3 regions of the Vreelandella lionensis genome follow, and region 1 is predicted to be linked to each of the others. Evidence: predicted binding sites of a transcription regulator. Region 1 holds the regulator's gene; each other region holds the start of a gene.

Region 1 (4,179 bases):
ATGAACACTCTAACGGAAACGCTAATCCAGCTAGGCTATCCACCTTGCCCCGGCAATATCATGGTGTCTAACCCAGAGTGGGTGGGTACGGTTTCCCAGTGGAAAAACAATATCACTAAGTGGATCAATGCCCGAGATGGCGATAGCCTGATGAAACTAGCGATTCTATTGGACTCCCACGGCGTGGCGGGTAATCCGGCGCTACTGGATCAGGTGCGTGAAGCGCTGTTTGAACGCTGCTCCCACGATGAACTGCTGCTCTCTTACTTTGCCCGGGCGGCACTGCGCTTCTCGACGCCGCTGACGCTATTTGGCTCGCTGAAAAAGCCCCAGCACGGTATTGATATCAAAAAAGGCGGTATTTTTCCGATAGTCCACGGTGTGCGTACGATGGCCCTTGAGCGGCGCATTAATGCGACCTCTACCTTGGACCGCTTAGATGCCTTGGCCGCCGATGGGCGGCTTGACCGCCGCTTTGCCGATGATCTAGGCGAGGCGCTGGCGCTGTTTACCGAGCTACGCCTTCGTCAGCAGCTTCAGGAGTTGGATAACGCCAACCCTAAACGCACCAATCGAGTGGTCGTTCAGGAGCTCTCTTCGCTAGAACGGGACTTGTTGCGTGAAGCCCTACACATCGTGAAAGACTTTAAGCAGCGTCTTTCCCATCGTTACCATTTGGAGTATTCGTGAGCGGAATGCGCTTGTTAGATCGACATATGACCCTGTTCAGCGGTTCACTGCGCACTCTGCTTCAGCGTGAGAGCGACCGCCGTCGCTGGGCGGACTCGCCCTATGCCTGGCTGTTTCAGCCTTATATGGGGGAAGAGGCCGTGGCCATGGCGTGCCAGGTAAGCGCCGTTCAGCCCGCTGTAATGAGTGTGGCGGCGGTGGTGCTAAGCCCGCGCCAAGTGCACACCAGCCGTACGTGGGTGGCCACCTTAGCCGCATCACCGGCGCTGGCGCCTGCTACTCTGCGACGCCATCATCAGTTGCATACCACGCACTCGCCCCGTTCTCCCGATGCTGAGTGTCTGAGTGAGCTGGCGGAGTTTATTGGCAATCGGCCGCTAGTCGGGTGGCAATTAGAGAACACCATTGAGCCGCTTAATGGGCTGTTTCGAAACGTGCTGGGATTCGGGCTGCCTAACGCGCAGGTGGATATTGCCAAGCTGCACGGGCGTCAGCTACGGCGGCTGCATCCTCATATCGAAGCCAGCAGCCGCCTTGGTGATGCGCTTACCCGATGGAAACTACCCCCGTTAACCTGGCCCAGCGTGGTCAGTGAAGCCACCGCCAGCGCGTTGCTGTATCTGCGTCTTCAGCGCGAGATAGCGTTAACTGCCTAGGGTTTGTATTGGGTAGAGCTTCGTAGTGTTGTTAGAATATGCGCTGCTCCTTCACCCATCGGCAGTGCGACGATCATGTTACAACCTGACTACTTTGACCCCACTTCGTCAGACAGCGCGTCTGACGAGCCCCTTGTCCAGCAGCATGAGCTGCAGGATGCCAAGCAGAAGCGTGAATTCAACAAGTTGCAGAAACGCCTGCGGCGCGAAGTGGGGAACGCCATCATCGATTACAACATGATCGAAGAAGGTGACCGAGTCATGGTGTGTCTCTCTGGTGGTAAAGATAGCTATACGATGCTGGAGATTCTGCGCAACCTACAGCGCAACGCACCGGTTAATTTTTCCCTGGTAGCGGTCAATATGGATCAGAAGCAGCCAGGTTTCCCAGAACACGTGCTGCCCCAGTACCTGGATAAGCAAGGCGTGGAGTATCACATTCTGGAGCGTGATACCTACTCGGTGGTGAAGGAGAAAACCCCGGAAGGTAAAACCACCTGCGCGCTTTGCTCAAGGCTGCGGCGTGGTTCATTGTATGGCTTTGCCGATGAGATTGGGGCCAACAAAATTGCTTTGGGCCACCACCGGGAAGATATCCTGGAGACGCTGTTTCTCAATATGTTCTTTAGCGGCACCTTAAAAGCCATGCCACCGAAGCTGCTCTCGGATGATGGTAAAAACATTGTGATTCGCCCGCTGGCCTACTGCAAAGAGGCGGATATTGCGGAGTTTTCGAGGCTGATGGAGTTTCCGATCATTCCCTGCAACCTGTGCGGCTCTCAGCCCAATATGCAGCGCCAGGTTGTCAAAGAGATGCTGGCGGAGTGGGATAAAAAACACCCCGGCCGGTTGGAGAGTATGTTCAAAGCGGTGACCAATGTTGCCCCTTCGCAGCTTGCCGACCGTGAGCTGTTTGATTTTGCCGGTCTGGAAGCGAAGCAGGCCGCATTGATGGAAGGGCGCATTCAGGCGTTTAACGTGAGTTAACCGCCTGGGCTTCCTCTTCAGCCAGGGTGATGAGGCGCTGCATATCCAAAATATTGACCTCGCGCCCGGAGACGGCCACTACGTTTTGCTGCTGAAAGCGGCTAAGAATACGGCTAACCGTCTCCACCGCGAGGCCTAGATAGTTGCCCATATCTGCCCGTGACATGGAAAGCCGGAAGCTAAAGGGGGAGTAGCCCCGGCGCCGAAAACGGTCAGAAAGTGTAATCAAAAAGCTGGCCAGCCGCTGATCGGCAGTTTTGCGTGACAGTAAACGCATCATCCGCCGGTCGTCTCGTAGCTCCTTGCTCATGCTGCGGTAAAGCTGGCCGCGCAGTTCGGGCAGCTCCTCGGAGAGCGAGTCCAAACGGTCAAACGGAATTTCGCATACCGTGGTGGTTTCCAGGGCAATCACGGTGCCGGGGTAGTGCTCTTCGTCAATCCCATCCAGACCCACCAGCTCGCTGGGTAGAAAGAAATTGGTGAGCTGGTCGTTGCCATTCCCTTCGCTAGTCACCTGCTTCAAGCTGCCAGAGCGCACCGCGTAAACGCTGGTGAAAGGATCTCCTTGGCGAAACAGCGGCTCGCCTTTTTTCAACGGCGAGCGGCGGCGGATAATCGCATCGAACTGGCTCATATCCTCAAGTTCTAGGGCAAGCGGTAGGCACAGCGAGCTTAGGCTACAGGTTTGGCAGCGCGCCTCTTGCAGCAGTGAACGTCGTTGGCTGGCAGGATATGACATGTGGTGCTCCCTTTTTATTAGCCATCATAGGCGCAGGGGGTAGGTGTCTCAATACGCTTATAAAATCTTCGAGTAGCGTTGGTTGCCCTGGTGTTGCAGGTGATTATCGAAGGCCATGGCTAAGTGCCGAATCAACAGCCGTCCGGTGGGCGTAGCTTGTAAATAGAGGCCTTGGCGCACTAGCAGGCCATCCTGCTCGGCGGTTTTCAACCGTTCAAGAGCGGTTGAAAAGTAGTCAGCGGCATTTATCTGCCAACGCTTGCCTATTGCTTCAAGGTCAATGGCCATATCGCACATTAAGCGCTCAATCACCTCTCTGCGCATTAGGTCATCCTTATTTAAGCGTAACCCTTTTACGGTCGCTAGCCTACCTTCATCTAAGGCAGCTTCATAGTGGGACAGCTGAGTGGGGTTTTGTGCGTAAACGTCGTCTACCCGAGAAATAGCCGACACCCCCAAACCAATCAAGTCGCACTGGGAATGGCTTGAGTAGCCCTGGAAGTTGCGCTGCAGCGTACCGTGGCGCTGTGCCTGAGCCAAGCTGTCCTCTGGGCGAGCAAAGTGATCCATACCAATATGTACATAGCCTGCTTGGGTCAGCATCTCAATAGTGGTACGCAAAATAGCCAGTTTTTCATCCGCGCTGGGCAGGTCGGCTTCATTAATACGCCGCTGGGGCGCAAAGCGGGTCGGCATATGGGCATAGTTAAAGACCGACAGCCGTGCCGGGCTCAGCTCAATCACTTGGCTTAGGGTATCAGCGAAGCTTTGCTCGGTTTGAAAGGGCAGGCCATAAATTAAATCGAGGTTGAGCGAGCGAAAACCAAGCCGGTGCGCCTCATCCATCAAGGTTTCAGTGAGCACCCGTGGCTGCACGCGATTAATCGCTGCCTGCACCTGTGGGTTGAGATCCTGAACGCCCAGGCTTAAGCGATTAAAGCCCAGCGACTGCAGGTGGCGCAGGGTAAAGACATCCGCTTCGCGTGGGTCAATTTCAATAGCGTAGTCGCGGTCCGGTGCGCTCGATAAGCCAAACCGTGCATCCAGGCGGTCTATTAAATCGCTCATCTGCGCCAGGGTTAAGAAAGTCGGCGTGCCGCCGCCCCA
Region 2 (4,179 bases), on a different contig from region 1:
TGACACACCCCATGAACAGGGCTGACCAGCCCGCATTTACCCTCTTCACGTAAAAGGAGGTGCCCTATGGCACAGCGTACTCATGTAGTAAATGCGTCTTCCCAAAAAGGCCCAGTGCCTTCCCTTCAAGCAGACGCTAACGCTCAGCATTCCCCAAACTCAGCGGCGCTAGAAGCGCATCCTACAGCTGATAGCACCGCCATTATTCAGGTGATTGAGCGAGCTGCCCTTAATCCTGATGTCGATATCGACAAAATGGAGCGCCTGCTGCAAATGCAGGAGCGCGTGATGGACCGCCAGGCCATGATGGCCTACAGCGCTGCCATGGCGGCGATGCAGACCGAGCTGCCCAGCATTGAAGAGCGTGGGCAAACCAACAACGGTTGCTACGCCACGCTGGAGGATATCGTCGATACCGTTCGCCCCATCCTACAAAAACACGGCTTCGCGGTGAGCTTCCGTATTCAGACACAGGAACGCGGCATTCAAGTGACGGGCGTGCTGATGCACAAGGACGGCCACCGGGAAGAGACCAACATGCTATTGCCTGCGGATATGAGCGGTAACAAGAACGCCGTCCAGGCGCTTGGATCGTCTACCAGCTACGGCAAGCGCTACGTACTGTGCGCCTTGCTCAATATCACCACACGCGGGCAAGACGATAACGGCCAGACCAGCACACGAGCAGTCGTGAAGAGGGTCACGGCCTTTCAGGCGGGTCAGATTCAGCGTTTGATCAGCCAATGCCCAGCCACTACCCAAGAGTGGTTCAGCGGCAAATACGGCGCTGCGGTTCAGGTGCCCCAGGCAGATTTCGACAAGCTCCGTGCATCCCTCACCAAGCGAGCCGTGAAATAGCGGCGCAGCCTGCTCACTCACCGCCTACAGGAGGCGTTATGAAGATACTCACCATGCCACAAGGCTCGCCGGAGTGGCTGGCAGCGCGTCTTGGGCGCGTCACTATGTCGGAACTCAAGGCATTGCTGGTGAATGGTAAAGGCCCTGGTGGGTTGGGTACCGGAGCCATCACTTACATGCACCAGTTGATCGGTGAGCGTATGACCGGTGAGCTGGCCGAGCCGTTTCAAGGCAATGCCCACACCAAGCGAGGGCAGGAGCTAGAGAGCGTCGCCCGCTCGCTGTATCGCGATATGACCGGCGCACCGAAACCCAAAGAAGTGGGCCTGATCCTCAACCACGACGTGGGCTACTCACCGGATAGCTTGATTGGGACAAACGGCCTGCTGGAGATCAAAACCAAGCTGCCTAAGTTCCAAATTGAGGTGCTGCTCAGCGGGGAAATCCCCGACGAGCACGTGCCCCAATGCCAGGGTGGGCTCTGGGTCAGTGAACGGGAATGGATCGACTTTGTGAGCTACTGGCCCGGAATGCCGCTGTTTGTGAAACGCGCTTACCGAGACGAGGCGCTGATCCGCACGATTGCCGAGCGGGTTGATACCTTTCATGAGGAAATGGAGCGGCGCATGAGCCAAGTGATGGCTGCGTGAACGGTCACTTTCACAGATATTCCTTTCAACCATTAACGACATAGATGCCGGGGCCACCACCCCGGCATCTTTATTTTTTGGAGGTCATCATGCCCCATAGCAAACTCAAAGCCGGTGAAGTGGCGGGCACCTACTTAGTCACTTCGCCGGTCACAGAAACCGACATCATCACCATGGCCAAGCGGTTCGCACGCCGCAAGCTCGCCAAAGGCCGCAAGATTACTCAGCCTTCGCAAGCGTTTGAGCATCTGCAGCTGTTGCTTCAGGACTATGAGTATGAGGTGTTCAGCGTGCTGTTCCTCGACAGCCAGCACCGCGTCATCCGCTTTGAAGAGCTGTTTCGCGGCACTATTGATTCTGCCAGCGTGTACCCACGGGAAGTGCTAAAAGCAGCGCTCGCCTACAACGCCGCCGCTGTCATTCTGGTGCATAACCACCCCAGCGGTGACCCTGAGCCTAGTGATGCGGATCGGCGTATTACCGAGCGACTGAAGGAAGCGCTTGGCTTGATGGATATACGGGTGATTGACCATGTGGTGGTAGGGAGTGATGGATGCACGTCATTCGCAGAAAAAGGGTATCTGTAAACGTTCATACTCTAAGGTACAGGTACTGCCCCAGGGGCAGTACCTGTCTCCAATGCTCATTTTATTTTTTTGCCTAGATACTTCCGAAGCTACTAATTGCTGGCCGATACGCTTATCTGGCTGGCTGCGCCACTGGCGCTATTAGTTGGCACCGTGTGACAGGTTCTGTCTTTAAAGCGATATACCTCGATAAACGTGAGCTCAAGTGCGCCTGTGTCGGCAACAGTAATACCCATTAAGCTTTGTATCGCTCACCGAAAACCTAATGATGATGGGAATGAGGCTATGGATACCGCTTGGGTAATTATCGCCTACTTTTTGCGAGGCGCTTGATCAGGATCATATTTCCCTCCGATGCTGTTCAGGTTGCGTTCAGACAAATCATCCATGATGTTATTGGGGTTATTTATTTGATTTTTCCCAAACCAACGGCCTTAACTGCTGTTGGCTCTTTGGGCGAGTTACTGAGGTGATTATGAGTAACAGTACAAGTAGTCGTTTGCTGATGTTGTGGGTGCCACTTGCTGGGTTTGTCATTTGGGCGGGATACCTGATTGGAACCGAGCACCGTCTCCACCTATTTCAGTTCTTACCTTTCCTCTTTTTGGCAGCATGCCCACTGATGCATATTTTCATGCATAAACACCACGGCGGTCATAAGGACAAAATAGACAAGGACTGAACCACTCTATATATACATGTACGCGCCTGGGAGAAAGACCATGAAAACGACACAACAAGAGCACCGCTTGGGTGTTTCCAAAAACACACTGGTGACTCGGAATTTAAAAATCAAGCCTAGTAAATCCAAACGCATTGAAGAAGCGCTGTCAGATATCGACCGACTCTATGGAATGGATAAGGTGGTCTACAACGAGAAAAACCGAAATATCAGCCTTGCTTACGATGCGCTGAGGCTCTGCATCGATGACGTTGAAAAAATTCTCAAGCTCCATGACATACAGGTCAGCGCTGATCGGTGGAACCGCTTTAAGAAGGAGTATTACCGTTTCGTCGATCAGAACGTTAAAGACAACGCTAAACAGGAACCTTGGAGCTGTCATTAATAGTCATAACGGCTACATGACACAACCAGGAGCAAGACTAGCTAGTTTAGGGTAAGAGCTGCTTGCCTGTGGCCTCGCAAAATCAGACCTTCCGTTAGTCATTTGCCATGTGGCTGCACATAGGTTCTATATTTAATTTATATAGCATCAAAAAACACCGCACAGGAGTCCTTGGCAGTTATTGCTGCTGTGGTTGCCGTGAATACAAGGAGTCGCTTTCATGGTTGGGCAGGATAGAACGCCACAATATAAAGAAAACAGTCTTTCGTTGGTCGGTGCCGTTGCATTAGGCACCGGCGTGATGATTGGGGCCGGTATTTTTGCGCTAACCGGCCAAATGGCCGAAATGATTGGTCGGCTATTTCCTCTAGCCTTTCTGGCCGCTGCCGTCATTGTCTCTTTCAGCGCTTATTCTTACGTTAAAATGTCCAATACCTTCCCATCAGCAGGTGGGATTGGCATGTATTTACAGAAAGCGTATGGCCCGACGCTTCCCACCGCCTTTCATGCCCTCCTGATGTATTTTTCCATGGTGATCGCACAGAGTTTTTTGGCGAGAACGTTTGGTTCCTACACGCTTGAGTTGTTTGACCTGGGGGATCGTTCACTATTTGTGCCCCTACTCGGGGTTGGTTTACTGCTAATAGCCTTTTTGATCAATTTATCCGCCAACCGCTTGATCGAGACCGTCGCCTCGGTGCTCGGATTTATCAAAATAGGTGGCATTATAGTGTTTGGTATTGTCGGCGTGTTTATTGCCGACTCCATCGAAATGGGTGCTGGCAACGATGCACCTACGCCTACGATAACGGGCTTTTTAGGTGCTACGGCGCTCGGCATACTGGCATTTAAAGGCTTCACGACGATTACCAATAGTGGTTCGGAGCTTAAAGATCCTAAGCGGAATCTTGGCAAAGCTATCACGATCTCGATTGCGCTATGCGTGGTGATCTATGCCCTTGTCGGTTTTGCCGTTGCCAGCAACCTATCTTTGCCTGAAATTATCGAAACCCAAGA
Region 3 (4,179 bases), on a different contig from region 1:
TGCGCCAAAAATCAGCAGTGGGCCAATGCCGTAACGGGCCACCAGCAGCCCGCCTAGAATGCCTCCTGCAATGCTCATGGCAATCCCGAAAATATTGGTGACGTTGGCAATAGTCGCCAGTGAAAAGCCCAGGTCGATATAGAGCGGGTTGGCCATTGATGCCATGGCCAGGTCGCTGATACGGAACACGGCAATAAACACCAAAATACCCATCGCCTTCACCCCATAGCGGCGGAAGAAGTCGGTAAACGGGCACACAATCGCTCCAATCACCCAAGCGCCCAAGCGGCGCAACGTTTTGGGCTTTCCACGGCTGGCGCGAATAAAGGCGCGCACTTTGGGTTCGTGAATTAATTGCACAGTTAATGAAGCGCGCTTGGGTTCTGGGCGAATCAGCACGGTAAGCACGCCAATGCCCACCAGGGCGGCCATGGTCAGGTAAGCCGCGTTCCACGATACCGCCGATGCCACATAAAGCGCACCGGCCCCTGCCGCCAGTAGCCCGCCGCGATAACCAATAATGTACGTAGAGGCCATAGCCGCCTGGACATCGTCATCCGCGGATTCAATACGGTAGGCGTCTATCGCAATATCCTGCGTGGCGGAGCCAAATGCCACCAAGAGCGCAAAGGCGGCGACCCAGCCTAGGTTGCCGATTGGGTCTAATCCCGCGAGGCCAATGAGACCGGCGGCAATCATGCCCTGGGCCAACAGCATCCAGCCTCTGCGCTGTCCAAAAGCGCGGGTTAGTAGCGGCAGCGCGAGCCGGTCTACCACCGGTGCCCAGAAGAACTTGATGGAGTAGAGCATCCCGATCCAGGCAAAGAAGCCGATAGCGGCCACTTCGACCCCGTCACTGCGTAGCCATGCGGAGAGGGTAGAGAACACTAGCAGGAACGGCAGGCCAGCGGAAAAGCCTAAAAACAGCATGGTGATCACTGGCGCTCGACAGTAGATAGCAAGCGCTGCCAGCCAACTACGCTGGGGAGTCGGGGTGGGCATGTGGGGGTGTACTCCAAAAAGAAAACATCGGTGTCTAGGCCCGCTCAAAAACCGGTCGGTGTTAGACTAGCCCTGAGGTTGATGGACTGAGTTCCATGACAAAGCCGACAGCTTACCGGAGAGGAGTTTTCCATGTCGATTACCGCCCATCAGGTAGTGACCCTGCACTACGTGCTTAGCGATGTGCTCAGCGATGGCAGCCCTCGCGTGCTGGATGACTCCAATGCACGTCAAAAACCCCTGGAGTATCTTCACGGCCACGATAATATTTTGCCGGGCTTGGAGCGAGATTTAACCGGCAAAGCCGCAGGTGATGAACTAAGCGTCACGCTGGCTCCCGCTGATGCTTACGGCCTGCGTAACGAAGAGTTGGTGCAAGAGGTGAGTCGCGCGTCGTTTGGCGGTGCGGAAATTGAGCCAGGCAGCCGTTTTCAAACCGAAGGCGAGGCTGGCCCGCAGATCGTCACCGTGCTGAACATCGACGGCGATACCGTCACGGTGGATACCAACCACCCCTTGGCGGGCCATACGCTGCGCTATCAGGTGAAGATTCTAGACGTTCGCGATGCCACCCGTGCAGAGCTTGCTAAAGGCCATCCGCTGCCACCGGGCACCGAGCACAGCAAAGTAGAAGACCGTAAAGTGCTCTAAAAAAGCCGTTTTTATCGGGTGAAGCGCGTTAAAAACTGACCTGTATCAAGTTCCCGTTTACCCTTGCGGCCACCATTTTAAAAGCTTGACCCAGGTCAGTTTCCCCTTCTCTGAACGCAGTACGATGGCCCCATACATCACGGCGGGAGGGGAGCACCATGTACTGGGATGATGCGGTAATTTTCGGCCTAGTTACTGTCGCGCTAATGATCACCTTTATGGTCGGTTGGGTAGGCTTTGTGGTACGTGACCATTTGCGTAAGGATGAACGTAAGAAGCCTTAATTCAGCAGGCTGTGTCAGTCGTCAGGGGAGGGGGCTTACGTTAATGTGTAAGCTTCCTGTTGCCGGCCCAAGGGGCCGGCTTTTTTGCGTCTTTTTTTTAAGTTGTATTAATAACCGTTGAAGCGCATTGGCAGTTATGCTTTGGTAAAGTGCCTGATTTAAGCCTAAAGTACTCAACCACATTAGGAAATTCACTGCTATGAATGCTGTCTTTTCACGCTTGCCGATGCATTGGCGCTGTGGGGCGCTAATAAAAGCAGGATTAGTACTCGTCTTTACCACTGTTGGGGGGGCACCTGTCTCGGCAAATGCTCAGGCATTAAGCCTGATTAATGGTGAGTCAACGCAAAAGATTGCGCTCGGCGAGCTACGCCACCAATCGGATGTCACGTTTACAGTGTTCGACCCTTATCAGGGCCGCGACGTTGAAATGCGCGGCGTTGCGTTTCGTGATTTTTTAATCGAACACTTTGGTGAGATACCGCCAGCATTGCACTTTACGGCCTGGGATGACTACGAAGTGAGCCTGGGGGGCTGGGATGACCCAACCTGGTACTTGGTGACGTTTGAAGATGGCGAGCCGCTGACGCTACGCTCACGGGGGCCTATTCGGTTAGTTGAGCGCGAATATTCGGGCCGCGATGTGGCTAACCTGCGTGATTTCAACGATTGGGTCTGGATGATTCGCAGTATTGAGGCGCAATGGTGAGTGCCACGCCGCCTAATAAATCGCCGGTCTCGTCACGCTTACGGCGTGGAGGGCGGCGTTACGTCACATGGTTGACACTAAGCCTTATGAGCTTTGTTGGGCTGATGGTACTGATTGTGTACGAGGCGCGCTGGGTTTACCCAGAAATACAGGCTTATTTCAGCCAGACGGGCAGCTTAACTGGCCAACAGTTGGCGACTCGTGCACGTGGTTACGTGCAGCGCGCCCAGGAAAAGCTGCTGATAGCCTCGTCGCCCGTTGAGCTAAGCGAAGCGCGCCTTTCATTGGACCTGGCCTATGGCCTGTTTGATGTGCATATCTACCACCAGTATTACGCCTGCACTGCATCCAGCCTAGCGTTGATAGATGAGTTGGCTGAGCTCATTGACGCCCAACAGATCGATCCTTTCGATGCGGCCCATGCGCTGTTTATTCCAGTGGAGTGCTTAACTCGTATTGAGATGGATCAGCTGGATCGCCGTGGTATGGCCATCAATGATTTCTCCTCCAGCACGCGCCGTCATAATCAGGTATTGATCTACTCCAGTCTGCTGATTTTTGTCTTAGGCTTGCTCTTTTGGGCGATGCACGAGCGCCAATTGCGGCGCACCGAACGGGCAACTGCCGAGAAGTTCTCCTGGATGGCCCGCGCAATGCGCGACCCACTCACCGGTATCGGTAACCGCAGTGCGCTCCATCAGGATGTCGCCGCTTACTCAGGCCGCTCCATGGGGCTGATTCTGGTCGATATCGATTTCTTTAAGCAGTATAACGATGCCTTGGGCCACCCTGAGGGGGACCGCCTGCTGCGCCTGCTGGCGAATTTACTAGGGGATGCGCTCGGTGCCGAGGCCACGCTATATCGCCTTGGGGGCGATGAGTTTGCCGCGTTGCTGCCGTGTCCCACTGATCAAGCGCTGACCCAGTATTGTGAGGCGTTACAAGTAAAGCTTGAGGCGGCGCAGTTCTCGCACCCTGCCCATCCCGATAACAAAGATGTCACCTTAAGTATTGGGGGAACGCACTTTGTGGCCGATGCAAACTCGTTTGCGATGGCCTATGAGGCGGCCGACAAAGCGCTCTATCAGGTGAAAACAGCGGGGCGTGATGGCTGGCAGGTTACTGCAAGCGCATAACATCTTTGTACATCGGTGCCAGGCGGCCTAGCATATCGTTGCGGGCCGCCAGCGGCACCCCTTCCTCTACCATGGCCGCATCCAGGTACTCCACTACTCGATTAAAATGCGCATCGGTAATGCCCATGGTTTGGTGGGCGCGGTCCATGGGTGGGCCTTCGTACTGGCAGGGGCCGTCGCTTACATCACACAGCTGAGAGGCCAGTGATGCCGCAAACAGGTCAATATTGCTATTGGCAAAGTAGCTGACGATCTCTTCGTCGTCGGCAATGCGGTAAAGCAGGTTTTCGACCACGGCTTCAATGGTGGGCTGGCCGCCGATACGCTCATACAGCGTGGCGTGTTGGTGATGCTGAGCACAACCGGTTAGCAGCAGCGTACCGATGAACGCACTGGC

The links. Region 1 encodes FNR, which switches genes on or off when oxygen is low (the NO sensors DNR and NnrR bind a similar motif). Its sites were predicted from a motif close to TTGATNTANATCAA; they were not measured.
Region 2: ACIGG6_RS09105 (DUF2933 domain-containing protein) is a predicted target of FNR. The motif match lies at 2,425-2,438, and genes of this name have one in related genera.
Region 3: ccoM (cytochrome c oxidase subunit CcoM) is a predicted target of FNR. The motif match lies at 1,689-1,702, and genes of this name have one in related genera.

The regions. Positions count from the first base shown of each region.
Region 1 is NZ_JBITWC010000016.1:24,411-28,589, reverse strand. It holds gene ACIGG6_RS11250 (putative nucleotidyltransferase substrate binding domain-containing protein) at 1-690, shown strand, start outside; gene ACIGG6_RS11245 (3'-5' exonuclease family protein) at 696-1,346, shown strand; gene ttcA (tRNA 2-thiocytidine(32) synthetase TtcA) at 1,422-2,333, shown strand; gene fnr (fumarate/nitrate reduction transcriptional regulator Fnr) at 2,320-3,072, opposite strand; gene hemN (oxygen-independent coproporphyrinogen III oxidase) at 3,130-4,179, opposite strand, start outside.
Region 2 is NZ_JBITWC010000012.1:14,158-18,336, reverse strand. It holds gene ACIGG6_RS09130 (hypothetical protein) at 1-3, shown strand, start outside; gene ACIGG6_RS09125 (ERF family protein) at 67-858, shown strand; gene ACIGG6_RS09120 (lambda exonuclease family protein) at 897-1,508, shown strand; gene radC (RadC family protein) at 1,553-2,095, shown strand; gene ACIGG6_RS09105 (DUF2933 domain-containing protein) at 2,571-2,777, shown strand; gene ACIGG6_RS09100 (hypothetical protein) at 2,818-3,162, shown strand; gene ACIGG6_RS09095 (APC family permease) at 3,383-4,179, shown strand, end outside.
Region 3 is NZ_JBITWC010000028.1:54,436-58,614, reverse strand. It holds gene ACIGG6_RS15935 (AmpG family muropeptide MFS transporter) at 1-1,002, opposite strand, end outside; gene ACIGG6_RS15930 (peptidylprolyl isomerase) at 1,135-1,653, shown strand; gene ccoM (cytochrome c oxidase subunit CcoM) at 1,812-1,937, shown strand; gene ACIGG6_RS15920 (hypothetical protein) at 2,137-2,646, shown strand; gene ACIGG6_RS15915 (GGDEF domain-containing protein) at 2,733-3,782, shown strand; gene ACIGG6_RS15910 (group I truncated hemoglobin) at 3,766-4,179, opposite strand, start outside.